Regions from separate parts of the Arsenicicoccus cauae genome, predicted to be linked through region 2. Evidence: riboswitches for the same ligand, from Rfam matches in the RefSeq annotation. Region 2 holds a riboswitch; the other holds the start of a gene.

Region 1 (11,859 bases), 850 kb from region 2:
CAGCCCGTCCGCCTCACCAACGCCGCCGTCGTGGGCGCCGAGTCGACCGACCTGCCCGCCCAGCTGGAGGACCTGCTGGCTCGCGCACCGCGGCCGCACGTCGTGGTCGTCGTGGTGGGGGGCAACGACGTGACCCACCGCAAGGACGTCCCCGAGGCGATGGCGCACCTGGCCGAGACCATCACGGCGCTGCGGGCCCTCGGCACCACCGTCATCGTCGGGACCTGCCCGGACCTCGGCACGGTGGAGCCGCTCCCCCAGCCGCTGCGGTGGCTGGTGAGCCGGTGGTCCCGGGACTTCGCGGCCGCCCAGACGGTGGCCGCCGTCGAAGCGGGCGCCCGCACGGTCTCGCTCGGGGATCTCATCGGTCCGGACTTCCTCGCCGAGCCCGCCCTGATGTTCTCCAAGGACCAGTTCCACCCCTCGGCGGCCGGCTACGCGCGGGCCGCGTCGGCGATCCTGCCGTCCGTCGCCGCCGCCCTCGGTCTGTGGCCCGAGTCGGAGCGCCCCCCGGAGGTCGCGCGCGGCGAGGGCGTGGGACCGTTGCACGTGGCCGCCGTCCATGCCGTGGCCCACCCGGGCACCGAGGTCAGCGCCGAGGCCGCCTCGGACGCCACCGGCGGTGGGACGTCGCGGACCACCCGGACCCGACGTGCCGTCCTGCGACGGCTGCGCCGCCCCGACGTGGGTCGGCTCCGCAAGGCCCAGGTGACGTCGGCCACCCCGCCTGGCGCGAGCGTGACCGACGAGCCGCAGCCGGGCTAACCTCTCGGCATACCTGCGGGTAAGGCACCCGCACGACACGAAGGAGTGCCGCATGCAGGACGCTGTCATCGTCTCGACCGCACGGACCCCCATCGGCCGGGCCTTCAAGGGCTCGCTCAAGGACGTCCGCCCGGACGACCTCGCGGCCCACGTCGTGCGCGCTGCGCTCGACAAGGTCCCCGGCCTGGACCGATCGCTCATCGACGACCTCTACCTCGGCTGCGCCGAGCCGTCCGGGGAGCACGGCGCCAACATGGCGCGGGTCGTGGCCATCCTCGCCGACCTCGACCACGTGCCCGCCGCCACCGTCAACCGGTTCTGCGCCAGCTCCGTGCAGACCACGCGCATGGCCTTCCACGCGATCCGGGCCGGGGAGGGCGAGGTCTTCGTGTCCGGGGGCGTCGAGTGCGTCTCGCGCTACCGGGACTTCGCGGGGGCGGGCGGCTCCGCCGACGACACCAAGAACCCCCGCTTCGCGGCCGCCCAGGAGCGCATGGAGCGCATCGCGGCCGACAACACGACCTGGACGGACCCGCGCGAGGAGGGTCTGCTGCCCGACATCTACCTCTCGATGGGCCAGACCGCCGAGAACGTCGCGACGCTTCGCGGCGTCTCCCGCGAGCGCCAGGACGAGTGGGGCGTCCGCTCCCAGAACCTCGCGGAGCAGGCCATCAAGAGCGGCTTTTTCGCGGAGGAGATCACCCCCGTCACCCTGCCGGACGGCACCGTGGTCGACACCGACGACGGCCCCCGCGCGGGCGTCACCCTCGACAAGATGCAGACCCTGCAGCCCGTCTTCCGCGAGGACGGCACCATCACGGCGGGCAACTGCTGCCCCCTCAACGACGGCGCCGCCGCCGTCGTGGTCATGGCCGCGGACAAGGCCAAGGAGCTCGGCCTCACGCCGCTGGCCCGCATCCTCTCTACGGGCGTCAGCGCCCTGTCCCCCGAGATCATGGGCCTCGGCCCGGTCGAGGCCTCCCGCCAGGCCCTCGCCCGTGCCGGCATGACCATCGGCGACCTCGACCTCTACGAGATCAACGAGGCCTTCGCGGCGCAGGTGCTGCCGAGCGCCGACGACCTCGGCATGGACCTCGACAAGCTCAACGTCAACGGCGGGGCGATCGCGCTGGGCCACCCCTTCGGCTCGACGGGCGCCCGCATCACCACGACCCTGCTGCACTCGCTGCAGGCCCGCGACCTGACCTACGGCCTGGAGACCATGTGCGTGGGTGGTGGCCAGGGCATGGCCATCATCTACGAGCGCCTCAGCTGATCTGGCGCCTCACCTGCGCGAGACGCTCCGCGAGATCGCGTATGCCGCCCGCCTGCCGCTCCTCGGGATGCAGGCGGGCGGCGGCATACCGGCTCGCGTCGTACACGCAGACCTGCAACTGGTGCAGCAGGGTCGCCGGCCCCAGCTCGGGCAGCGTCACGCGGGGTCGGGCCTCGGCGTCGGCGACCTCGTCGGCCAGCGCCTGGGCGAGGGCGCGCACCGGCCCGGACGCGCGGAGCGCGTGGTCCAGCGGCAGCTGCTGCCACCGCCGGACCACGCGCTCCAGCTCGACCCGGACCTCGTCAGGCAGACGGGCGGGCGTCATGCTCAGTCGCGCAGGCGCGCCAGGAGGCGCAGCATCTCGATGTAGAGCCAGATGACGGTCACGACCAGGCCGTGGGCGAGCAGCCAGGAGTACTTCTCGGGCATCCCGGAGCGGACGGCGTTGTCGATCGAGTCGAAGTCCAGCGCGAGGGTGAAAGCCGCGAGACCGGTCGCGAACAGCGAGATGCCGATACCGAGCATGCCGCTGCCGCCGAAGCCCCAGCCGCCGCCGACGCCCATGAAGGCGGCGACGAGGTTGATCAGGGCAAAGATCGCGTAGCCGATCAGGGCCATGCCCATCATGCGACGGAACTTGTCGGTGACCTTGATGAAGCCGGCCTTCCAGCCGGCGAACATCGCGCCGAAGACGCAGAGCGTGGCGAGGACGGCGGTCGGGACCACGCCCTCCCACTGCGCGTTGAAGAACTGGCTGATGGCCCCGACGAACAGGCCCTCGAGCACGGCGTAGCCCACGATGAGCGGGACGCTGATGACCTTCTTGAAGGCGATGACCAGGCCCAGGATCAGGGTGCCGAACATGCCACCCATCCACAGCGCCATGCCGGTCGCGGGGGCGGCCGCCGCGGCGAACCACGACACCGCGCCCACGCCGACGACGATGCCGAACAACAGCAGCGACTTCATCATCACGTCGTCGAGGGTCACCCGGCGCTCGTGAACGGGGGTGACCGACGGGGCGGCATACATGTCCTGGAGCTGGCCTGCGGACAGGTCGGGCGTGCGCTCCTGCTGGCCGAACCCGGCGTAGCCGCGCTGCGCCTCCCGGTCGACGCGATCAAAGATCGGGTTGCTCATCGTGATGTCTCCCAATGATCGGGCCGTCACGCTCGGGGCGACGGTCTCCCTCACCATGACGTCACAGCGACCGGAAAAGTTCCCGACAGGCGGCCTGCAGGGCCCGCTGTGCCGGCCATGGTGCCCCCGACGGGAGTCGAACCCGCACTCGAGCGATTTTAAGTCGCCTGCCTCTGCCGTTGGGCTACGAGGGCGGGTCCAGACTAGGGCTCGCCCGGACGTATGCCGAGCGCGTCAGCTGCCGCGGTGGTCGCGGTAGTACTCGATGAGCCCCCGCGTGGACGGGTCCTGGGCGGCCAGGGCGTCGGCGTCGCCCTCGATGGCGGGGCCGACCTCCTTGGCGAGCTTCTTGCCGAGCTCGACGCCCCATTGGTCGAACGAGTCGATGCCCCACACGACGCCCTCGACGAAGGTGATGTGCTCGTAGAGCGCGATCAGCTGACCCAGCGTGGACGGGGTGAGGGCCGGCGCCATGATCGAGGTCGTCGGCCGGTTGCCCTCGAAGACGCGCGCGCTGACAAGGGACTCCTCGGTGCCCTCGGCGCGGACCTCCTCGGCGGTCTTGCCGAAGGCCAGCGCCGCGGTCTGGGCGAGGAAGTTGGCCAGGAACAGCTCGTGGACGTCCTGGGCGCCGTCCTTCAGCGGGTGCGAGGGGTTGGCGAACGCGATGAAGTCGGCCGGCACCAGGCGGGTGCCCTGGTGGATGAGCTGGTAGAAGGCGTGCTGGCCGTTGGTGCCGGGCTCGCCCCACCAGATCTCGCCGGTCTCGGTCGTGACGGGCGTCCCGTCATACCGCACGCCCTTGCCGTTGGACTCCATGGTGAGCTGCTGCAGGTAGGCCGGGAAGCGGTGGAGGTACTGCGCGTAGGGCAGCACGGCGTGGGTGTGGGCACCGAGGAAGTTGGAGTTCCAGACGTTGAGCAGACCCATGAGGGCGGGGACGTTGCGCTCCAGCGGCGCGGTGCGGAAGTGCTCGTCCATCGTGTGCATACCGGCGAGCAGCTCGGCGAACCGCTCGGGCCCGATGGCGACGACCAGCGAGGTGCCGATGGCCGAGTCGACGGAGTAGCGCCCGCCCACCCAGTCCCAGAACCCGAACGCGTTGGCCGGGTCGATGCCGAACTCGCTGACCTTGTCCAGCGCCGTCGAGACAGCGACGAAGTGCTGCGCGATCGCGGCGAGCGCCTGGTCGCTGTCACCCTCGCGGATGGCGCCGCGCTCGGCCAGACCGTCCAGGAGCCACTTCTTGGCGAGGCGGGCGTTGGTGAGCGTCTCGAGCGTCGTGAAGGTCTTGGACGCGACGATGAACAACGTCTCCTCGGGGTCGAGGTAGGCGGTCTTCTCGTGGACGTCGGTGGGGTCGATGTTGGAGATGAAGCGCAGCTCCAGCCCCTCCTGGCCGTAGGGCTTGAGCGCCTCGTAGGCCATGACGGGGCCGAGGTCCGAGCCGCCGATGCCGATGTTGACGACGTTCTTGATGCGCCGTCCGGTCACGCCGGTCCACGCCCCCGAGCGCACCTTGTCGGCGAAGGCGTAGATCTGGTCGAGAACCTCGTGCACCTCGGGCACGACGTCGGTGCCGTCCACCTCGACGACCGTGCCGCGGGGAGCCCGGAGCGCGGTGTGCAGGACGGCCCGCTTCTCGGTGACGTTGATCCGCTCCCCGCCGAACATCGCGGCGCGCCGCTCGGCCAGCCCCACCTGCTCGCCCAGCCGGACCAGCTCGGCGAGGATCTGGTCGTCGACGAGGTTCTTGGACAGGTCCACGTGCAGGTCGCCGGCGTCCAGGCTCATCCGGCGCGCCCGGTCCGGGTCGGAGGCGAACCACCCGCGCAGGTCGGGCTCCAGGTCGTCGCGGGCGTCGGAGAGCTCACGCCAGGCGTCGGTCGTCGTCGGGTCGACAGGATGGGGCATGGGTGCCTTCCTTGCGGTGATGGCGGACGTCGGGTTGTCGTGCGAGGACGCCGTTGTCATCGCTGTGCGTCGCGTGACCTCGGCCACGCACCTCTTGCATCTAATCACCTCTGTGCCTCCAGGAGTCCGTCCCCGGGGATCCCGCCGCAGGTCCACGCCGCACGGCCGGGGCCGATGAAGCGCTTGAACGATTTAACGTCCCGGCATCGTCTCGGCCGGGCGCACCAAGGCCGGCGAGCACAACCGGCCCCGGCTCACAGCCGCGCGATCACCTCGTCGAGCATCGCGTCGGTGAGGCGGCCGGTGAAGGTGTTCTGCTGGCTGACGTGGTAGCACCCGACGAGGCGGATCTCCTTGCCCCGCGCGGTGATCAGGGTGGCCTCGGCGCCGTGGCCGAACTTCGGCGCGGGACGCGGGACGGCCCAGCCGAGCCGTCTCGCGGCGCCGATCGCCTGCGCCCAGCCGATGCCGCCGAGGGCGAGCAGGCTCTCGAGATCGCGCTCCACGAGGGTGATCTCACGATCCAGCCACGGTGCGCAGGTGGCCTTCTCCAGGGTCGAGGGCTGGTTGTCCGGGGGCGCGCAGTGCACCGGGGCCGTGATGCGCACGCCATGCAGCTCGAGGCCGTCGGCCGCGTGCACGCTGGTGGGCTGGCTGGCCAGGCCCGCGCGGTGGAGGGCGGCATACAGCCAGTCCCCGCTGCGGTCCCCGGTGAAGATCCGGCCGGTCCGGTTGGCGCCGTGCGCCGCGGGGGCGAGCCCGACGATCAGCGCGCGCGGGTGCGGGTCTCCCCACCCCGGCGCCGGGCGGCCCCAGTAGGGCTGGTCGGCGAACGCGGCCCGCTTGGCGCGGGCGACCTGCTCGCGCCACCCGACCAGGCGTGGGCAGGCCTGGCAGACGGCCACTCTCGCGTCGAGCTGATCGAGGGACCGGGCCGACCCCGCCAGCCGTATGACGTCCGTCGCGGCTGCGGCACGCGGGGTGCGGGGCCGCGCGGGATCCCCGGGCCAGCCCGTGCCCGGCGGCACGGGCGAGGGATGCAGGTCGCCGGTGCCGGGGTGCGGGAGCAGGTCCATGCCGGCAGGATGCCATCCCGCACCGCCGGGCGTGCACGGCATCCGGTGGACCTGGTCCGAGAGCTAGCGAGGAGCCGGCCGGGGAGGATGAGCGGCAGCAGGACCGGCAGCAGGCTCGCGTCAGCGCGAGACGTAGCCCGTCGCCACCGCGTCACCCGCGGGGACGTCCTTGGGGATCAGGCCCTGCGAGCGCATGAACGTCGACATGGCCTTCCACTGTGCCGGGTCCAGCCTGCCGCTGACCGCCCCGTCCTTGGTGCGCATGACCGTGACCGTCGCGTCCAGGGTGGCTCGGGCCGCGGCGGCGGCCTTGGCCTCGGCGAGGTTGGGCACGTGCCGCGCCGAGTCCTTGATGGCCTGCTCCGGGTCGGAGACCATCATCTGGATGCCGTCCAGCATCCCGTCGGCCACCGCGCGGACACGGTCCGGGTTGGCGCGCAGGTAGTCCCGGGTGGTCACGAGCGAGATGGACACGAGCGGCACCTCGCCCGTCGCCGTGAGCGGGATCGAGCGCACGTCGAGCCCGGCGAGCCGCATCTGCACCGTGTCGTTGTTGGCGTAGCCCATGACGGCGTCCACCTTGCGGGTCGCGAGCGCGGCCTGGCTGGTGTATCCGATCTCGGTGACCCGCACGTCCCGCTCGGTGATGCCCGCGGCCTTGAACATCGCCAGGGCCCCGAGCCAGCTCTCGCCATACCGCCCGGGCACCCCGAGGGACCGACCCTCGAGGTCGGCGGGTGTCTTGATCGGGGAGTCGGCCGGGACGATCAGCTCGACGGGGTACCTCCGGTAGTAGGAAGCGACGGCCACCAGGTCCAGACCCTTGGCGCGGGCCTCGACCATCTCGTCGCCGCCCGCGATGACCAGGTCCTCCTGCCCGGAGGCGATGGCCGTGAACAGCCCCTCCTGCGCGCCGTGGTGGCGGACGGTGACGTCGGTGCCACGACGCCGGAAGGAGCCCTGCTCGATCCCCACGTAGAACGGCGCGAACTGGATGTTGGGGATGTAGGTGAGGCCGACCGTGGCCCTCCCTCCCCCGGTGCTGCTGCTCGCGGGCGTGCCGGTCGGCGCACCGGCGGTGGACGAGCGGACCACCGGGTCGCCGCTGCCGCCGCACGCGGCCAGCGCCAGCACCGAGGTGAGTCCGACGGCGGTGAGCAGGGATCGGCGGGTGATGGTCACGGGGAGTGGTCCTCTCGGGGATGCGGGGGTGCGGGAGTGCGGGTGGGTGAGGTCCGGTCAGCCGCGAGGGGTCTCACGGACGTCGGCGACGATCGTGGAGCGTCGCTCGACGACCAGGAGCAGGGTGTATGCCGAGGCTGCGATCACGCAGAGCATCACGATGACGGCGACCATGCCCGCCGTGTCGACCGCGTCCCGCTGCAGCGTGAGCAGGGTGCCGAGCCCCTCGCCGCCCATGACCATCTCGCCCACGACGGCCCCGGTCACGGACAGGGTGAAGCCGTTGCGCAGGCCGGCGAGGACGTTGGGCAGGGCCAGGGGCGCCTCGACGTGCCGGAGCAGGTCCCAGCTGCCGGCGCCGTCGATGCGGGCGGCGTCCACGACCTCGCGCGGGACGTGGGTCAGGCCGACGACGGAGGAGATGAGGATCGGAAAGAACACCATCAGCGAGCACAGGCCCATGATCGCGGTCAGGCCGTAGCCGACCCAGAGCACGAGCAGCGGGGCGAGGGCGATGGCGGGGATCGCCTGGGTGGCCCCGAGGAAGGGGGTCACGGCGGCGCCGACCCAGCGCGACCGGTGGACCAGCACGGCCAGGGGCAGGGCGACAGCGGCGCCGAGCGCGCAGCCGCCGAGCGCCTCGGCGAGGGTGAGCGCGACGTAGGGCCACACCACGGGGCCGCCCAGCATGCCCACCAGACGTGTCGCCACGTCGAGCGGACCGGGCAGCAGGAAGGCCGGCAGCCCGGCGAACGCCGCGACCAGCGCCCAGACGGCGAGCAGGACGGCGCCGAGCGCCAGCGGCGCCAGCCAGGTGTGCCTCGCGTGTCGGGTCATCCTCACCTCCGGTCGACTCCCGTGCCGATGCTGCGTGGCTGCGCCGGGGTCACCGTCGGTCGACGGACGTGCGCCAGGTCCGGATCCGCGCCGGTCCCTGGACCGGAGCGGGCGCAGACAGGGCGCCGCGTGCTGCCTCCCATCCGGACTTTCACCGTCGGTCCTGGAGTTCCACCAGGTCAACCGCCCACCTCGGAGAGGTGGTCGGGTCGCGGACTGTCACCGCCGGCTCGGAATTGCACCGACCCCGGAGCACGTGGTCCCCCCAGTGTAGGCCCGGCGGCGAGGTGCCACCGTCAGTCGGTGTCGGCCGCCAGGCGCAGGCAGACGCCGTCGAGGATGTCGTGCTCGGAGGTCACGACGAGGTCGTCCGCACCGGCGGCGAGCACTCGGTCGACGACCCGGCCCCAGATCAGCGCGCCGGCCCCGATGACGTCGACCCGCCCCGGGTGCATGAACGGCAGCGCCGCGCGGCGGCGGCGGTCGAGGTGGAGCAGGTCCGCACAGGCCGCGCGGACCTGGTCGGCGGGGAGCCTCGACAGGTGGATGGCCTCGGGGTCGTATGCCGTCAGCCCCATCGCGTGTGCGGTCACGGTCGTGACGGTGCCGGCGACGCCGACGAGGGTGCGGACCCCGGCGAGCTCGACGGTGGCGGCGGCCAGGTCCAGCTGCCGGTCCACCTCGGCGAGGGCGACGGCCAGCTCCTCGGCGGTGGGCGGGTCGTGGTGCAGGTAGCGCTCGACGTGCCGCACGCACCCCATGTCCGCCGAGATCGCCGCCTCGACGACGCCGTCCGCCGTGCCGCGCACGAGCTCCGTGGACCCGCCGCCGAGATCGACGACGAGGTAGGGGCCGGGGACGTCCGCCGCCCCGAGGTCGCCGGTCGCGCCGAGGAAGGACAGCTCGGCCTCCTCGGCGCCGCTGATCACCTCGGGAGCGACGCCGTCGTGCCCGTGCTCGGCGAAGGCTGCGACCACCCCGGCCGCGAAGTCCTCGGCGTTGCCGGCGTCCCGGGCGGCCGAGGTCGCCACGAAGCGCACGTCCGCCACGCCGAGCTCGGCGCACTGCTCGGCATACTCCCGCGACCGTCCGAGGGCGCGGGCCAGGGCGGCCTCGCAGATGCGGCCGGTCCGGTCGACGCCCTCGCCGAGGCGGACGACCTCCATGCGGCGCACGACGTCGTGCAGGACGGGTGCGGTCGGCGCGGTGAGGTCGACGTCCGCGACGAGCAGCCGGATCGAGTTGGTGCCGCAGTCCACGGCCGCGACGCGGCGCACCTCGCCGGCCGTCCCGGCAACGGGGCTCACCGGCGTTCCCAGCCGTCCTCGGTCGGCACGACGCACGGTCCGGGCGCCCACCACTGCCCCACGGCCTCGACGGCCTCGTCGCCGAGCGGGTTGACCCCCGGGCCGGCGGCGAGCGCGTGGCCCGCGAGCACGTGGAGGCACTTGACGCGGGTAGGCATGCCCCCAGCGGAGATCCCGTCGATCTCGGGCACCGCGCCCAGCTCGGCCCGGTCCGCGAGGTAGGCCTCGTGCGCGCGGCGGTAGGCCTCGGCCAGCGCCTCGTCGTCCTGCAGCCTCTCGGTCATCTCGCGCATGACGCCATGGGCCTCGAGGGTCGACAGCGCGCCGGTCAGCCGAGGACACGTGGCGTAGTAGGTGGTCGGGAAGGGCGTCCCGTCGGCCAGCCTCGGCCGCGTGCGCAGGACGTCCGGGCGCCCGCACGGGCAACGGTGCGCGACCTCGACGACGCCGCGCGCCTCGCGCCCCAGCTGGGCGTGCACGGCGGCCGCGTCGTCGTCGGCGAGACCCGCGGCGGGCGTGGTGGACTCGGTGCTCATACGGTGGCCTCGGCCTTCGGGAGAGGAGGTATGTCGGGCGCCCGGCGTCAGCGCGTGGGCGAGGCACCAGGCGTGGTGCGACCGCTGGTGGCGCTGCCGGACGGGGTGGCGCCGGGGCGTGGCGTGTCCGAGATCGTCGGCCGCGGTGTGGGCGTCGAGCCGCCCTCGGCGGGGGCCACGGTGGGGTCGAGGCCGAGCCGGTCGGCGCTGGACAACGAGGTCCAGACCTTGGAGTACCACGGGAGCTGCTCGGCGTCGAGGTCCACGCCGACCACCTGGGCATCGACGGACGTGCGCCGGCCCGACTGCGGGTCCAGCACGGTGTAGGACGTCTCGCCGGGCTTGACGAAGTGCAGTCGGGACCGGATCTGCTGCTCGAGGAAGGCCTGGTCGTCCCACCGGGCGCGCTCGCGGACGAGGGCGTCGACCTGGCGCTGCTGCTCGACGATGGAGCGTTCGAGGGTGGCGATCTGGTCGCGCTGCTCGAGATAGCGGCGCAGCGTGGGGACGAGCATGATCGCGAGCATCACCACGATGGCGGCCAGGCCGAGCAGCCGTCGCAGCGTCGCGGGCCGCAGCCGCCCGCCCGATCCACGCGACCCACCCGGCCCGCTCGCACCACCCGGACCACCACCACGGCCCGCGCCACCGTCGTCACCGGCTCGCCGACGGGTGCTCCCGGCGGGCCGCCGCTGCCGGTCGCCGGCGCCGGCAGGGCGTCGGGACGACCCCGCGGCTGCACCGGAGGAGGGACGTCGCGCGGGGCGCGACGTCCCTCCTCGGGAGCTGCTGGACGGCATGGGCCCCAGACTAGGCGCCCGCGCCCCGGTAGCGCGGGAACGCGCCCGCGCCGGCGTAGACGGCCGCGTCGTCGAGCTCCTCCTCGATGCGCAGGAGCTGGTTGTACTTCGCGACGCGCTCGGAGCGGGCCGGGGCACCGGTCTTGATCTGGCCGCAGTTGGTGGCGACGGCCAGGTCGGCGATGGTGACGTCCTCGGTCTCGCCGGAGCGGTGCGACATCATGCAGCGGTAGCCGTTGCGGTGCGCCAGGTCGACGGCGTCGAGCGTCTCGGTGAGCGAGCCGATCTGGTTGACCTTGACGAGCAGGGCGTTGGCGGTGTCGCTGGAGATGCCACGCTGCAGGCGCTCGGGGTTGGTCACGAACAGGTCGTCGCCGACCAGCTGGACCTTGTCGCCGAGCTGCTCGGTGATGGACTTCCAGCCGTCCCAGTCGTCCTCGTTGAGCGGGTCCTCGATCGAGACCAGCGGGTAGGCCCCGACGAGCTCGGCGTAGTAGGCGATCATCTCGTCCGCCGACTTGGTGCCGCCCTCGAAGGCGTAGGAGCCGTCCTGGTAGAACTCGGACGCCGCGACGTCGAGGGCCAGGGCGATGTCCGTGCCGGGCTCGTAGCCTGCGGCGCGGATCGCGTCCAGGATCAGGTCCAGCGCGGCGCGGTTGGACTCGAGGTTGGGGGCGAAGCCGCCCTCGTCGCCGAGGCCCGTGGCCAGGCCGCGCTCCTTGAGCACGGACTTGAGGGCGTGGTAGACCTCGGCGCCCCAGCGCAGGGCCTCCTTGAAGGAGGGCGCACCGATGGGGGCGATCATGAACTCCTGGATGTCGACGTTGGAGTCGGCGTGCGACCCACCGTTGAGGATGTTCATCATCGGGACGGGCAGGACGTGGGCGTTGGGGCCGCCGACGTAGCGGAACAGCGGCAGGCCGGCCGACTCGGCGGCGGCCTTGGCGACGGCGAGCGAGACGCCGAGGATCGCGTTGGCGCCGAGCGATCCCTTGTTGTCGGTGCCGTCGAGGGCGAGCATCTCGT
Region 2 (11,859 bases):
CACCCCGGGCTGCGCGAGCCCTACGAGGCCGAGGTGCACCACGTCAACCCGACGTGCGGCGACGAGGTGACGCTGCGCGTCCACGTCGACCACGCCGACGGCGCGCCGGCCCAGATCACCCTCCAGGACGTGTCCTACGACGCGCTCGGGTGCTCGATCTCGATGGCCAGCACCTCGGTGCTCGCCGAGGAGTGCATCGGTCGCCCGCTGTCGGAGGTGTTCGAGACCTACGGCGCCATGCGGCACATGCTGACCAGCAAGGGCGCCGACCCGGGCGACGAGGAGGTCCTCGGCGACGGGGTGGCCTTCGCCGGCGTCGCGCAGTACCCCGCCCGCGTGAAGTGCGCCCTCCTCGGATGGACCGCCATGGTCGACGCCCTCGCCCAGGCCGGCGTCGACATCTCCAGCACCAGCCAGACCAGCAAGGAGTCCTAAACATGAGCGACCAGACCAGCACCATGCCCCCCAACGTCGCGGACGTCGAGGAGGCCATGCGCGACGTCGTCGACCCCGAGCTCGGCATCAACGTCGTCGACCTCGGCCTCGTCTACGGCATCACCGTCGACCAGCAGGCGGGCGCGATCATCGACATGACGCTGACCTCCGCGGCATGCCCGCTGACCGACGTCATCGAGGACCAGACGGCCCAGGCCCTCGAGGGCCTGGTCGCCGACCACCGCATCAACTGGGTGTGGATGCCGCCGTGGGGCCCCGACAAGATCACCCCGGACGGTCGCGAGCAGCTGCGCGCGCTCGGCTTCAACGTCTGAGACCACCCGCGAGGCCCCCTCGCCCCACGCCGAGCGTGGGGCGAGGGGGCCTCGTGCGCTTCAATGGGCCCTATGACGACGCCCCCCGCCGACCGCGAGGTCCTCACCGACGCCTGGATCGACTTCCCCTGGTCGGTCGAGCCCTCCGTCACCAGGGCCTGAGCCGGGCTCGTGGCCCCCGGCTGCGCCCCCGGGCGTGTCCTCGACGTCGACCCCGACCGACTGACGGCCTGGGTCGGGGGCTTCCTCGACCGCCACGGCCCGGCGCGGTGGAGCCACGACGGCGCGACGGTCATCGTGCGGGCCGGCGACGGGGCGGTGGCCCGCCTGGACGCCCTCGACCCGGCGGGCAGCGAGCGCGTCTCGTCCCTGCGCACCCTGGTCGGGTGGCCGGGTCCGCCACCGCGGCTCGCCCTGGTCCTCGTGCGCCGGGGCCGGTATGCCGTGGGGCTCGCCGACGGCGAGGGCCTGCTGGCGCACACGGCGGGGAGCCGCTACGTGCAGTCCCGCACGGCGGCGGGCGGGTGGTCGCAGCAGCGCTACCAGCGGCGGCGCGGCAACCAGGCGGACGCGCTGGTGCGCCACGTGGCGGACGAGATCGTGCGCCTCGCGGAGCCCCTCGGACCCGGCTGGGCCCGCGCGGTCGTCCTCGGCGGAGACCGCGGGCTGGCCGAGCAGGTGCTGCACGACCCGCGCCTCGCCACCTGGCGGGGACTGCCGAGGCAGGGGGCGTTCGGCATACCGGACCCGACGCACGCGATCCTGCGCGCGGAGCTGAGGCGGGCGCGCGGGGTGCGCGTCACCGTCGTGGAGCCGAGCGGCAGGGCCCCGTCCGGCGGTGGCATGGTGGAGGGCATGACCGGAGAGACGATGTCCCATGCCCGTGAGCTGATCCCCGCCGCCGCGGCCGCGGTGACCGACCTCGTGGAGCGGATTCCCGCCGACGCGTGGGACCGCCAGAGCCCCTGCGAGGACTGGACCGTCCGCGACGTCCTGGGCCACCTGACCAGCGAGCACCTGTGGGCGCCACGGCTGCTCGGGGGCGAGACGGTGGAGCAGGTCGGCGACGCCTACGACGGCGACCTGCTCGGCGACGACCCTGCGGAGGCCTGGCGGACGGCGCAGACGCGCTCGGTGCTGGCCTTCGGCGCGGTCGAGGACGACGACCAGGAGGTGTCGGTGAGCTCGGGCTCGATCCCCGTGCAGGAGTATGCCTCCCAGATGCTCGTCGACCTCACGGTGCACGCCTGGGACCTCGCCCGCGGCGCCGGGGTCGACGTCACGCTGGTGCCCGCGGCCGTGGACGAGTGCCTCGCCTACGCCAACCGCACGACCTCGGGCGGGGGCGTCGAGGGGACCTTCGACGCGCCGGTGTCCACGAGCTCGCGCGACCGCACCGACCAGCTCGTGGCGCTGCTCGGGCGCGACCCCGGCTGGCGCGGCTGAGGACGGCGGCGTCCTGGCCGAGATCGTCTGGGTGACCGCGTTCGTCGACGTGCCGGCGAGCCGGATGACCATGGCGGCCGACTCCTGGTGCGCCGTGACGGGCACGAGTCGTGGCACGTGATGCGGGACCCCGCGGGCCTGACCTGCTGCCTCACCCGCCGGGACCCCGTCACGGGCCGGGGCCAGGGGCGGCTAGGTGAGCGGGCGGCGACCCCGCGGAGAGAGCTCGCGCAGCGTGGAGGCGGTCGCGACGGCCGCGGTCGCCGCCTCGTGGCCCTTGTCCTCGCGCGACCCGGGCAGCCCCGCGCGGTCGATCGCCTGGGCGTCGTCGTCGCAGGTCAGCAGCCCGAACCCGATGGGGATGCCGCTCGTCACGGCGACCCGCGTGAGGCCATCGGTCGCCGCGCTGCACACGTAGTCGAAGTGTGGCGTGCCCCCGCGGACCACGACGCCGAGGGCGACCAGGGCGTCATACGAGGGTGCCAGGCGCGCGCAGGCCACCGGCAGCTCGAAGGAGCCCGGGACCCGGACGAGATCCACGTCGGTGACGCCGGCCTCCTCCAGGGCTCGGCGGGCGCCGTCGAGCAGACCGTCCATGACCGTGTCGTGCCAGGACGACGCGACGATCGCGACGCGCAGCCCGGCGCCGTCGACGGTGAGCGAGGGGGAGCCGTGGCCGGCCATGTCATGCCTCCTGGGCGAGCTGGTGGGTGGGGGAGGTCGCTCGGCGCAGGTGCCGGACCAGCGCGGCGATGGTGACGACCGGCAGGTCGTGCGCGGCACCGAGGGCGACGACGTCGGGGGTCCGCATCATCTCGCCGGTGTCGTGGACGAGCTCGGCGATGGCACCGACGGGGGACAGACCGGCGAGCCGGCACAGGTCGACGGCGGCCTCGGTGTGCCCCGGTCGCGCGAGGACGCCACCGTCACGCGCGCGCAGCGGCACGACGTGGCCGGGCCGGATCAGGTCGGTGGGCAGCGAGCCGGGGTCGGCCAGCGTGCGCACGGTGGCGGCGCGGTCGGCGGCGCTGATGCCGGTGGTGACCCCCGCCGCGGCGTCGACCGTCACGGTGTAGGCCGTCCGCAGGCTGTCCTCGTTGCGCTCCACCATGAGCGGCAGCTCGAGCCGGTCGGCCCAGTCGTCGGGCATCGGCGCGCAGACGTAGCCGGACGTGTGCCGGATCGTCCACGCCAGCCACTCGATGGTCAGGGTCTGCGCGGCGAGGACGACGTCGCCCTCGTTCTCCCGGTCGACGTCGTCGAGGACCAGGACCGGACGTCCCCCGCGCAGCGCCCGCAGGGCGTCCTGGATGGGTGACTCGACGAACATCACTGTCCTCCTGGGTGATCGAGGTGATCGAGGTGATCGAGGTGATCACGGTGGTCGAGGTGATCGACGGGCTCGAGGGTGATGCGGACGTCTCCGTCGAGGACGGCCACGTCGGTGGTCGCGAGCCGGTGGGCGTCCGCGATGGTGGCGACCCCGAGGTCACCCACGGCGGCCGCGCCCGAGCCGAGCAGCGCGGGTGCGACATACGCCACCACGCGGTCGACCACACCGGCGCGCAGCCAGGCCGCCGCCGTGGTGGGTCCGCCCTCGAGCCACACGTGACGCACGTCGAGCTCGTGCAGGGTCGCGAGGACCAGGTGCGGGTCGCGCTCGCGGACGAGCAGGCTCGAGGCGCCGTCGTCGAGCACGCGGGCGGTGGGCGGTATGTCGCGCCGGCCCACCACCACGCGCAGGGGCTGACGCTCGTGGTGGGACCCGTCGGCGTCGCGCACCGTCAGGCGCGGGTCGTCGGCGAGGACGGTGCCGGTGCCGACCACGATCGCCCCGGCGGTGGCGCGCAGCCGGTGCACGTCGGCGCGGGCCGCGGGGCCGGTGATCCACTGGCTGCTGCCGTCGCGCGCCGCCGAACGGCCGTCGATGGTGGCGGCGAGCTTCCAGGTCACGAAGGGCCGCCCGTGGGTCATCGCGTGCGCGAACGCCTCGACCAGCGCGTCCGCCCCCTCGACCGGCACCAGGTCGCACCGGATGCCGGCCGACCGCAGCGTCTGCGCGCCCCCGACGGCCACGGGGTTGGGGTCCGGCAGGGCGTAGGCGACGCGCCGGATCCCCGCCCCGACCAGGGCCTCGGCGCACGGACCGGTCCTGCCGGTGTGGTTGCACGGCTCCAGCGACACGTAGGCCGTGCCCCCGCGCGTGTCGTGCCCCGCCGCACGCGCCTCGGCGAGAGCGACGAGCTCGGCGTGCGGGGTGCCGGCGCCGCGGTGCCAGCCCTCGCCGATCACCTCGCCGTCACCGCCCAGCAGGACGCAGCCCACCCGCGGGTTGGGGTCGGCTGCGGGGCCGTTGGCGGCCAGCGCCACGGCTCGGCGCATCAGCACGAGGTCCCGCTCGGCGTCGTCGTGGTGACGCCTATGCGCATCGCCCCGGTCGTCGGCGGCGGTCTGGCCGCTCATCTCGTCCCTCTCGCTCGCTGCTGGTGCGCGCGCTCCGGGGGATGACGCTGACGGGCGACCACGGCGGCCCGCCGGCATACGGCCTGCCGCAGGATGCCCTGCGTCGAGGCACCCTCGCGGGGCACCTCTCGTGCTGCCTCCCATCCGGACTTTCACCGTCGGTCCTGGAGTTCCACCAGGTCAACCGCCCACCTCTGGGAGGTGGTCGGGTCGCGGACTGTCACCGCCGGCTCGGAATTGCACCGACCCCGGAGCACGTGCCCCAAGTCTGCCACAGGCACCCATGAGGACCTGGGTCACCGCAGGTGCGAGGGTGTCGGTGCCGGTGCCGCGGAGGTCCTCGGTGCGCCCGGCGGGCAGCACCTCATGGCGGGCTGGCACCGCGCTGACCTGTCGCCGGTCTCGTCCGGCGGCGTCGCCGCGGGAGTTCCTGGGGGCCGAGCTGAGCGCGCTGACCAGTCGGTCGAGTCGGTCCAGACGGTCGGACTGACCGGGCAGACCGGTCAGAGCGGTCAGACCGTCCAGACCGGTCAGTCCAGCAGCCGCCCGATCGTGGTCGGCAGGTCGGCGAGCGAGGCGATCACTGCGCCGGCCCCGGCCTCTCGCAGCGCCCGCGTGTCGTGCGCTCCCGACACGACGGCGATGCCGGTCGCGCCGGCGAGGGACGCGGCGTGCATGTCAGCCACGTGGTCACCGACGTAGAACGCCGCGTCCTCCTCGCGCAGCGGGATCGCCTTCTGCTCACCGAAGTGGTCTCCGTAGTACGCGTCCACGAGGTCACCCAGGCCGGCGTCGACCAGGGCCACGTCGACGACGGGGTGGTGCTTCGCGGACACGACGACGACCCGGAAGGCGTTGTCGCGCAGCCACTCCAGCGCCTCGCGTGCGCCGGGCATGGGCCCCGCCTCGCCCGGCCGCTCCTCGTCGTACGCGCGCCGGTAGAACGGCACGAACTCGGCGGGGTCGGTCCCGGGTGCCACGCGCTGCAGGATCTCCTCCAGCGGGTAGCCGAACCACGGCGTGAACGCAGCGGCCTGGACGTCGGGGATCCGCATGGCGCGGAAGGCCGATCGGAAGGACTCCACGATGCGTTCGGTGGAGTCCACAAGGGTCTGGTCGAGGTCGAAGCCGACGGTGCGGGTCGTCATACGCTGATCCTCTCTCACCGGCCGACGGAGGACGCATGCTGCAGACCGACCTGCCCCGTGACTGGTGGAAGTCCGTCGTCGTCTACCAGATCTATCCGCGGTCCTTCCAGGACAGCGACGGCGACGGCGTCGGTGACCTGCGCGGGATCATCGGTCGCCTGGACCATCTGCAGCACCTCGGCGTCGACGTGCTCTGGCTCAGCCCCGTCTACCGATCGCCGATGGACGACAACGGCTATGACATCAGCGACTACCAGGACGTCGACCCGGTGTTCGGGACGCTCGCGGACCTGGACGAGCTCATCGCGGCGGCGCACGAGCGCGGCATACGGCTGGTGATGGACCTGGTGGTCAACCACACGAGCGACGAGCACGCGTGGTTCGTCGAGAGTCGCGCATCCCTCGACAGCGACAAGCGCGACTGGTACCTCTGGCGCGACGAGCCCAACAACTGGGAGTCCTTCTTCTCCGGGTCGGCCTGGGAGCTGGACGAGGCGACGGGGCAGTACTACCTGCACCTGTTCAGCCGCAAGCAGCCCGACCTCAACTGGGAGAACCCGCAGGTCCGCCAGGCGGTGCACGCGATGATGCGCTGGTGGCTGGACCGCGGGGTCGACGGCTTCCGGATGGACGTGATCAACCTCATCAGCAAGACCCCCGGCCTCCCCGACGGCGAGCAGGCACCTGGCGCGGCCTTCGGCAACGGCTTCCCCCTCGTCGCGTGCGGCCCTCGCCTGGAGGAGTTCCTGCAGGAGATGCACCGTGAGGTGTTCGCCGACCATCCCCACGCCTATCTGACCGTGGGGGAGATGCCGGGCGTGACGGTGGAGCAGGCCCGGCGCTACACCGACCCCGCCAACGGGGAGGTCGACATGGTCTTCCAGTTCGAGCACGTGGACCTCGACGGCGGGCCGGGCGGCAAGTTCGACGTGCAGCCCCTCGACATGCCGCGCCTGCGGGAGTCGCTCATGCGCTGGCAGGTCGGCCTCGCGGAGACCGGCTGGAACTCGCTCTACTGGGACAACCACGATCAGCCGCGCGCCGTGTCCCGCTTCGGGGACGACGACCCCGTCTGGCGGGAGCGGTCCGCCAAGACGCTGGCCACCGTCCTGCACCTGCTGCGGGGCACCCCCTACGTCTACCAGGGCGAGGAGCTCGGCATGACCAACAGCCACTTCGCCACGATCGCGGACTTCCGCGACATCGAGTCGCTCAACTACTTCGAGGCGCGCCAGCACGGCCACGCGGACCCCGAGGCGCTGCTCGAGGGGCTTCGCGACAAGGGGCGCCACAACGCCCGCACCCCCATGCAGTGGGACGACTCGCCGCGCGCCGGCTTCACGACCGGCACGCCGTGGATCGAGGCCAACCCCGACCACACCGAGATCAACGCGGCGGCCCAGGTCGAGGACCCCACCTCGGTCTTCACGCACTACCAGCGCCTGATCGCCCTGCGCCACGCCGACCCGGTGGTCGCGCACGGGTCGATCCAGCCGCTGACCATGGACCACCCCGACCTGTGGGCCTACTCGCGGTCGTACGACGGCGCGCAGCTGCTCGTCCTGGCCTCCTTCACGCGCGCGCCGCTCCCGGTGCCGGACGAGCTGCTCGAGGGCTGGGGCGACGCCGAGGCCGTCCTGACGACCAGCGACCAGGCCCTCGTCCGAAGTCCCGACGGAGCCGCCACCCTGGCCGGGTGGGAGTCCGTGGTCCTGCGCCGCGTGGTGCGCTGAGGACGCCCCGAAGGCCCCTACCCCCGGGAGGGGGCGGGGCCTTCGGCATACGGCGTGGCGACCCTGGGAGGGTCGGCCGGGTCACTCCACCCGGTCGACCGCGAAGGTGTTGCAGGCCTGCAGGCTGCCCTTGGTGTAGCCGGTCATGAACCAGCGCTGACGGGCCTCGGAGGACCCGTGGGTCCAGGACTCGGGGTTGACCTGGCCGGAGCCCATCTTGGACTGGATGTTGTCGTCACCGACGGACTTGGCCGCGGACAGAGCCGAGTCGATGTCCTGCTGGGTCAGCGGCTCGAGGAAGGGCTGGCCGGACTTGTCGGGGACGGTCGAGGCGTCCTTGGCCCACATGCCGGCGAGGCAGTCGGCCATGAGCTCGACCCGGACGCCGCCGGACTGCGGGCCCTGCGGGTCCTGCTGGGCGCGCTGGAGCAGGCCGAGCTGGTTCTGGATGTGGTGGCCGTACTCGTGGGCCACGACGTACTCCTGCGCCAGGGCGCCGCTGTCGGCGCCGAAGTCGCGGGTGAGGGTGTTGAAGAACGAGGCATCGATGTAGACCTTGCGGTCCGACGGGCAGTAGAAGGGCCCGACCTGGTTGGAGGCCGTGCCGCAGGCGGACTGGGTGCGACCGGTGTAGAGACTCATGTGGGCGGTCGTGTAGTTGTGGCCGGCCTGCTCGGGGAGGGTCTTCTTCCAGTACGCCTCGACGGAGTTCTTGGTGCCGATCACGCGGCACTGCACGTCGTTGTTGGCGTCGGCGCCGGTCTTGCACTTGGCGAAGGCGTCCTCGCTGCCCGACCGCTGGGTCTGCTGCGGGCCGGGCTGCATACCCATCGAGCCGGGGTCGATGTTGCCGCCACCGCACATGTTGAGCAGCAGCACGACGACCAGGCCGAGCAGGCCGAGGCCTCCGCCACCGCCGATGATCATGCCACCCGGGCTCATGCCCCCGCCGCCGCTGCCCGAGTCGACGCCGGAGGTGTCGAGCTGGGATCCCTCGTTGAAGCTCATCCTTGCTCCTGACTCGTGATCGTCCGCCGCCCTGACGTGGGGGATCGCGTGGGGGGCGGGCCGAAACCTGCCCGTAGACTAACCCGGTTGCCCCGCCGAGACGGGGCGATCCGGGGCGGCCCACCGCCGACCGGATACCCGCCGCCGCACCATCTATCCCGAGGGGCCCTGCCACGTGATCGCCGCGACCGACATCGAGCTGCGGGCCGGGGCTCGCATCCTCATCGAGAGCGCCTCGTTCCGCGTGGGTGCCGGCGACCGGATCGGTCTGGTCGGGCGCAACGGCGCCGGCAAGACCACGCTCACCAAGGTGCTGGCGGGGGAGGGGCAGCCCGCCGGTGGCTCGGTGACCCGGTCCGGCACGGTCGGCTACCTGCCGCAGGACCCCCGCACCGGCGACCTCACCGTGCTGGCCCGCGACCGCATCCTGTCCGCGCGCGGTCTCGACGTGATCGTGCGCAAGCTGCGCGAGACCGAGGGGGCGATGGCCAGCGCAGACGTCGAGACCCACGAGGCGGCGATGGAGCGCTACCCCAAGCTGCAGGCCCGCTTCGAGGCTGCCGGGGGGTATGCCGCGGAGTCCGAGGCCGCCACCATCGCCTCGGCCCTGGGTCTGGACCAGCGCATCCTCGGCCAGCCCCTGTCGACCCTGTCCGGTGGTCAGCGACGCCGCGTGGAGCTGTCGCGGATCCTGTTCTCCGGCAACGAGACCCTGCTCCTCGACGAGCCGACCAACCACCTCGACGCCGACTCCATCGTCTGGCTGCGCGACTACCTCAAGGCCTACAAGGGCGGGCTGATCGTCATCAGCCACGACGTCGACCTGCTCGACCAGGTGGTCAACAAGGTCTTTCACCTCGACGCCAACCGCGCGGCCATCGACCAGTACTCCCTGGGCTGGAAGGCTTATCTCGCCCAGCGCGAGACCGACGAGAAGCGTCGCAAGCGCGAGCGCGCCAACGCGGAGAAGAAGGCCTCCACCCTGCTCGCCCAGGCGGCCAAGATGGGCGCCAAGGCCACCAAGGCCACCGCCGCGCACAACATGGCCCGCCGCGCCGAGCGGATGCTGAGCGGCCTGGAGGGGGAGCGGCAGCAGGACAAGGTGGCGCACCTGCGCTTCCCGGACCCGGCGCCGTGCGGCAAGACCCCTCTCATGGCCCGCGGCCTGTCGCGCAGCTATGGCTCGCTCGAGGTCTTCACCGACGTGGATCTGGCCGTCGACCGCGGCTCCAAGGTCGTCGTCCTCGGTCTCAACGGCGCCGGCAAGACAACCCTGCTGCGCATGCTCGCGGGCGTCGACGAGCCCGACACCGGCGAGGTCCTTCCCGGTCACGGGCTCAAGATCGGCTACTACGCCCAGGAGCACGAGAACCTCGACACCGCCCGCACCGTGCTGGACAACATGAAGTCCGCCGCCCCCGACCTCGGCGAGACGGACGTCCGCAAGGTCCTCGGGTCCTTCCTGTTCAGCGGCGAGGACGTGGACAAGCCCGCGGGCGTCCTCTCCGGTGGGGAGAAGACGCGCTTGTCGCTAGCGCTGCTCGTCGTGTCCAGCGCCAACGTGCTGCTGCTCGACGAGCCCACCAACAACCTCGACCCCGCCTCGCGCGAGGAGATCCTCGGTGCGCTGCGGACCTTCACGGGCGCGGTCGTCCTGGTCTCCCACGACGAGGGTGCCGTCGAGGCCCTCGAGCCGGAGCGGGTCCTCGTCCTGCCCGACGGGGTCGAGGACCTGTGGGGCCCGGAGTACCTCGAGCTCATCTCCCTGGCCTGACCTTAAGGCGGGCGGCGGCTCGCGCGGCCGGGCCGGGTCCGTGCGCTAGACAGCCCTGGCTGGGACCATCGACGTATGCGTTCCTACTGCGCCCTGTACGTCGACGTCGGCTATCTCCTGTGCTCCAGCGCCACGCGCGTCACCGGCACCTCGCTGCGGGGAGGCGTCCGGGTCGACCACCAGGCGCTCATCCAGCGGCTCCTCGCGCAGGTCGAGGCGGACAGCGGGCTGCCGCTGCTCCGCGTGAACTGGTACGACTCCGGCGGCAACGTCAACGGGGCGCCCAACACCTCGCAGCTGGCCATCGGGATGCTGCCGCGGGTCAAGCTGCGGCTCGGCCGCCTGTCCCCGGCCGGCGAGCAGAAGGGCGTCGACCTGCGGCTCGGACTGGACCTGGTGAGGCACGCCCGCAACCGCATCGTCGACGTCCTGTACCTCCTGTGCGGGGACGACGACCTGACCGAGGCCGTCGAGGAGGCCCAAGGACACGGCGCGCAGGTCATCCTCGTCGGCGTCCCGGACGCCGAGGGGCGCCCCCACGCGGTGGCCCGGCACCTGCAGCGGGAGGCCGACGGGCTGATCCTGGTCGACGCCGCAGCGATCGACGAGACCGTCCACCGGGCGCCCATGTCCGAGCCCCGCACCGCCTCCGCGACCGTCCCAGCTGCCGGACCGGCCACCGGACCTGCCTCCGGACCTGCCACCGGCCCGGTCCCCTCGCCCGCGGACCTCGCCTCGCGCCCCCGACCCGCCATACCGGCCGGCCACCCAGCGCCCGCCGCTCCCACCGCCCGTGTCCCACCCGCCGCCTTCGATCGGCCCTCGCTGGTCTACTCCTCGACCACGGGGCGCCCCTCGGAGCTGCATGGCCCCGCGCCCCTGGTCGCGACGCCGGAGCAGATCGACGAGGTGTGCCGCAGCGTCATCAGCACCTGGAGCGCGTCCGCCGACGAGGCCCAGCAGCAGGCGTTGTTCGCGGGGCGACCCACGATCCCCTCCGAGGTCGACCGTGCGCTGCTCATGGACCTGTCCGCCCGGCTGGGCGTCTACGAGATCAGCGAGTCCGACCGGCTCACGCTGCGTCACCGCTTCTGGGACGTGGCCGAGGAGCTGGTCGGCAGGCCGACGTCGTGACACCGACCCAGCGCTAGGGTCTGGGCATGACCGATCACCCCCACCTGCGCGTCACCGTCGACGACGAGCGGCAGGTCCTCACCGTCACCCTCGCCAACCCCGAGGAGCGCAACGCCCAGACGCCGTCGCTGTGGTACGCCCTGGCGGCGGTGGGGGAGGCCGTGGGCGACGACATACGGGTCGTCGTGCTGCGGGCCGAGGGGGCGAGCTTCTCCGCGGGGCTGCACCGCGGGATGCTCTCGCCGGGCGGTATGCCGGGCGAGCCGCACCTCGTGGCCCAGGCCACGAGCGCTGCCGCCGACACGGCGGAGCTGATCGCCGGGTTCCAGCGGGCGTTCCGGGTGTGGCAGGAGATGCCTCAGGTCGTCGTCGCCGCCGTGCAG

The links. Region 2 has a riboswitch for FMN ahead of ribD (bifunctional diaminohydroxyphosphoribosylaminopyrimidine deaminase/5-amino-6-(5-phosphoribosylamino)uracil reductase RibD). Riboswitches for the same ligand answer to the same signal wherever they lie in the genome.
Region 1: it holds a riboswitch for FMN, as region 2 does, so the genes downstream of both, ACF3NS_RS07680 (ABC transporter permease) here and ribD (bifunctional diaminohydroxyphosphoribosylaminopyrimidine deaminase/5-amino-6-(5-phosphoribosylamino)uracil reductase RibD) in region 2, are expected to answer to the same signal.

What each region holds. Positions count from the first base shown of each region.
Region 1 covers NZ_CP171001.1:1,626,853-1,638,711, reverse strand. Annotated here, with positions in the region: gene ACF3NS_RS07720 (SGNH/GDSL hydrolase family protein) at 1-765, shown strand, start outside; gene ACF3NS_RS07715 (acetyl-CoA C-acetyltransferase) at 818-2,041, shown strand; gene ACF3NS_RS07710 (hypothetical protein) at 2,034-2,366, opposite strand; gene ACF3NS_RS07705 (Bax inhibitor-1/YccA family protein) at 2,369-3,238, opposite strand; tRNA gene ACF3NS_RS07700 (tRNA-Leu) at 3,300-3,375, opposite strand; gene pgi (glucose-6-phosphate isomerase) at 3,416-5,095, opposite strand; gene ACF3NS_RS07690 (uracil-DNA glycosylase) at 5,350-6,171, opposite strand; gene ACF3NS_RS07685 (ABC transporter substrate-binding protein) at 6,292-7,353, opposite strand; gene ACF3NS_RS07680 (ABC transporter permease) at 7,411-8,190, opposite strand; FMN riboswitch at 8,318-8,448, opposite strand; gene ACF3NS_RS07675 (exopolyphosphatase) at 8,487-9,467, opposite strand; gene ACF3NS_RS07670 (DUF501 domain-containing protein) at 9,494-10,033, opposite strand; gene ACF3NS_RS07665 (septum formation initiator family protein) at 10,081-10,833, opposite strand; gene eno (phosphopyruvate hydratase) at 10,844-11,859, opposite strand, start outside.
Region 2 covers NZ_CP171001.1:2,479,416-2,491,274, forward strand. Annotated here, with positions in the region: gene sufU (Fe-S cluster assembly sulfur transfer protein SufU) at 1-435, shown strand, start outside; gene ACF3NS_RS11570 (metal-sulfur cluster assembly factor) at 438-770, shown strand; gene ACF3NS_RS11575 (acVLRF1 family peptidyl-tRNA hydrolase) at 942-2,216, shown strand; gene ribH (6,7-dimethyl-8-ribityllumazine synthase) at 2,409-2,900, opposite strand; partial or broken gene ribB (3,4-dihydroxy-2-butanone-4-phosphate synthase) at 2,941-3,546, opposite strand; gene ribD (bifunctional diaminohydroxyphosphoribosylaminopyrimidine deaminase/5-amino-6-(5-phosphoribosylamino)uracil reductase RibD) at 3,546-4,679, opposite strand; FMN riboswitch at 4,806-4,940, opposite strand; gene ACF3NS_RS11595 (HAD family hydrolase) at 5,210-5,827, opposite strand; gene ACF3NS_RS11600 (alpha-glucosidase) at 5,863-7,560, shown strand; gene ACF3NS_RS11605 (neutral zinc metallopeptidase) at 7,642-8,568, opposite strand; gene ACF3NS_RS11610 (ABC-F family ATP-binding cassette domain-containing protein) at 8,744-10,342, shown strand; gene ACF3NS_RS11615 (NYN domain-containing protein) at 10,418-11,476, shown strand; gene ACF3NS_RS11620 (enoyl-CoA hydratase/isomerase family protein) at 11,503-11,859, shown strand, end outside.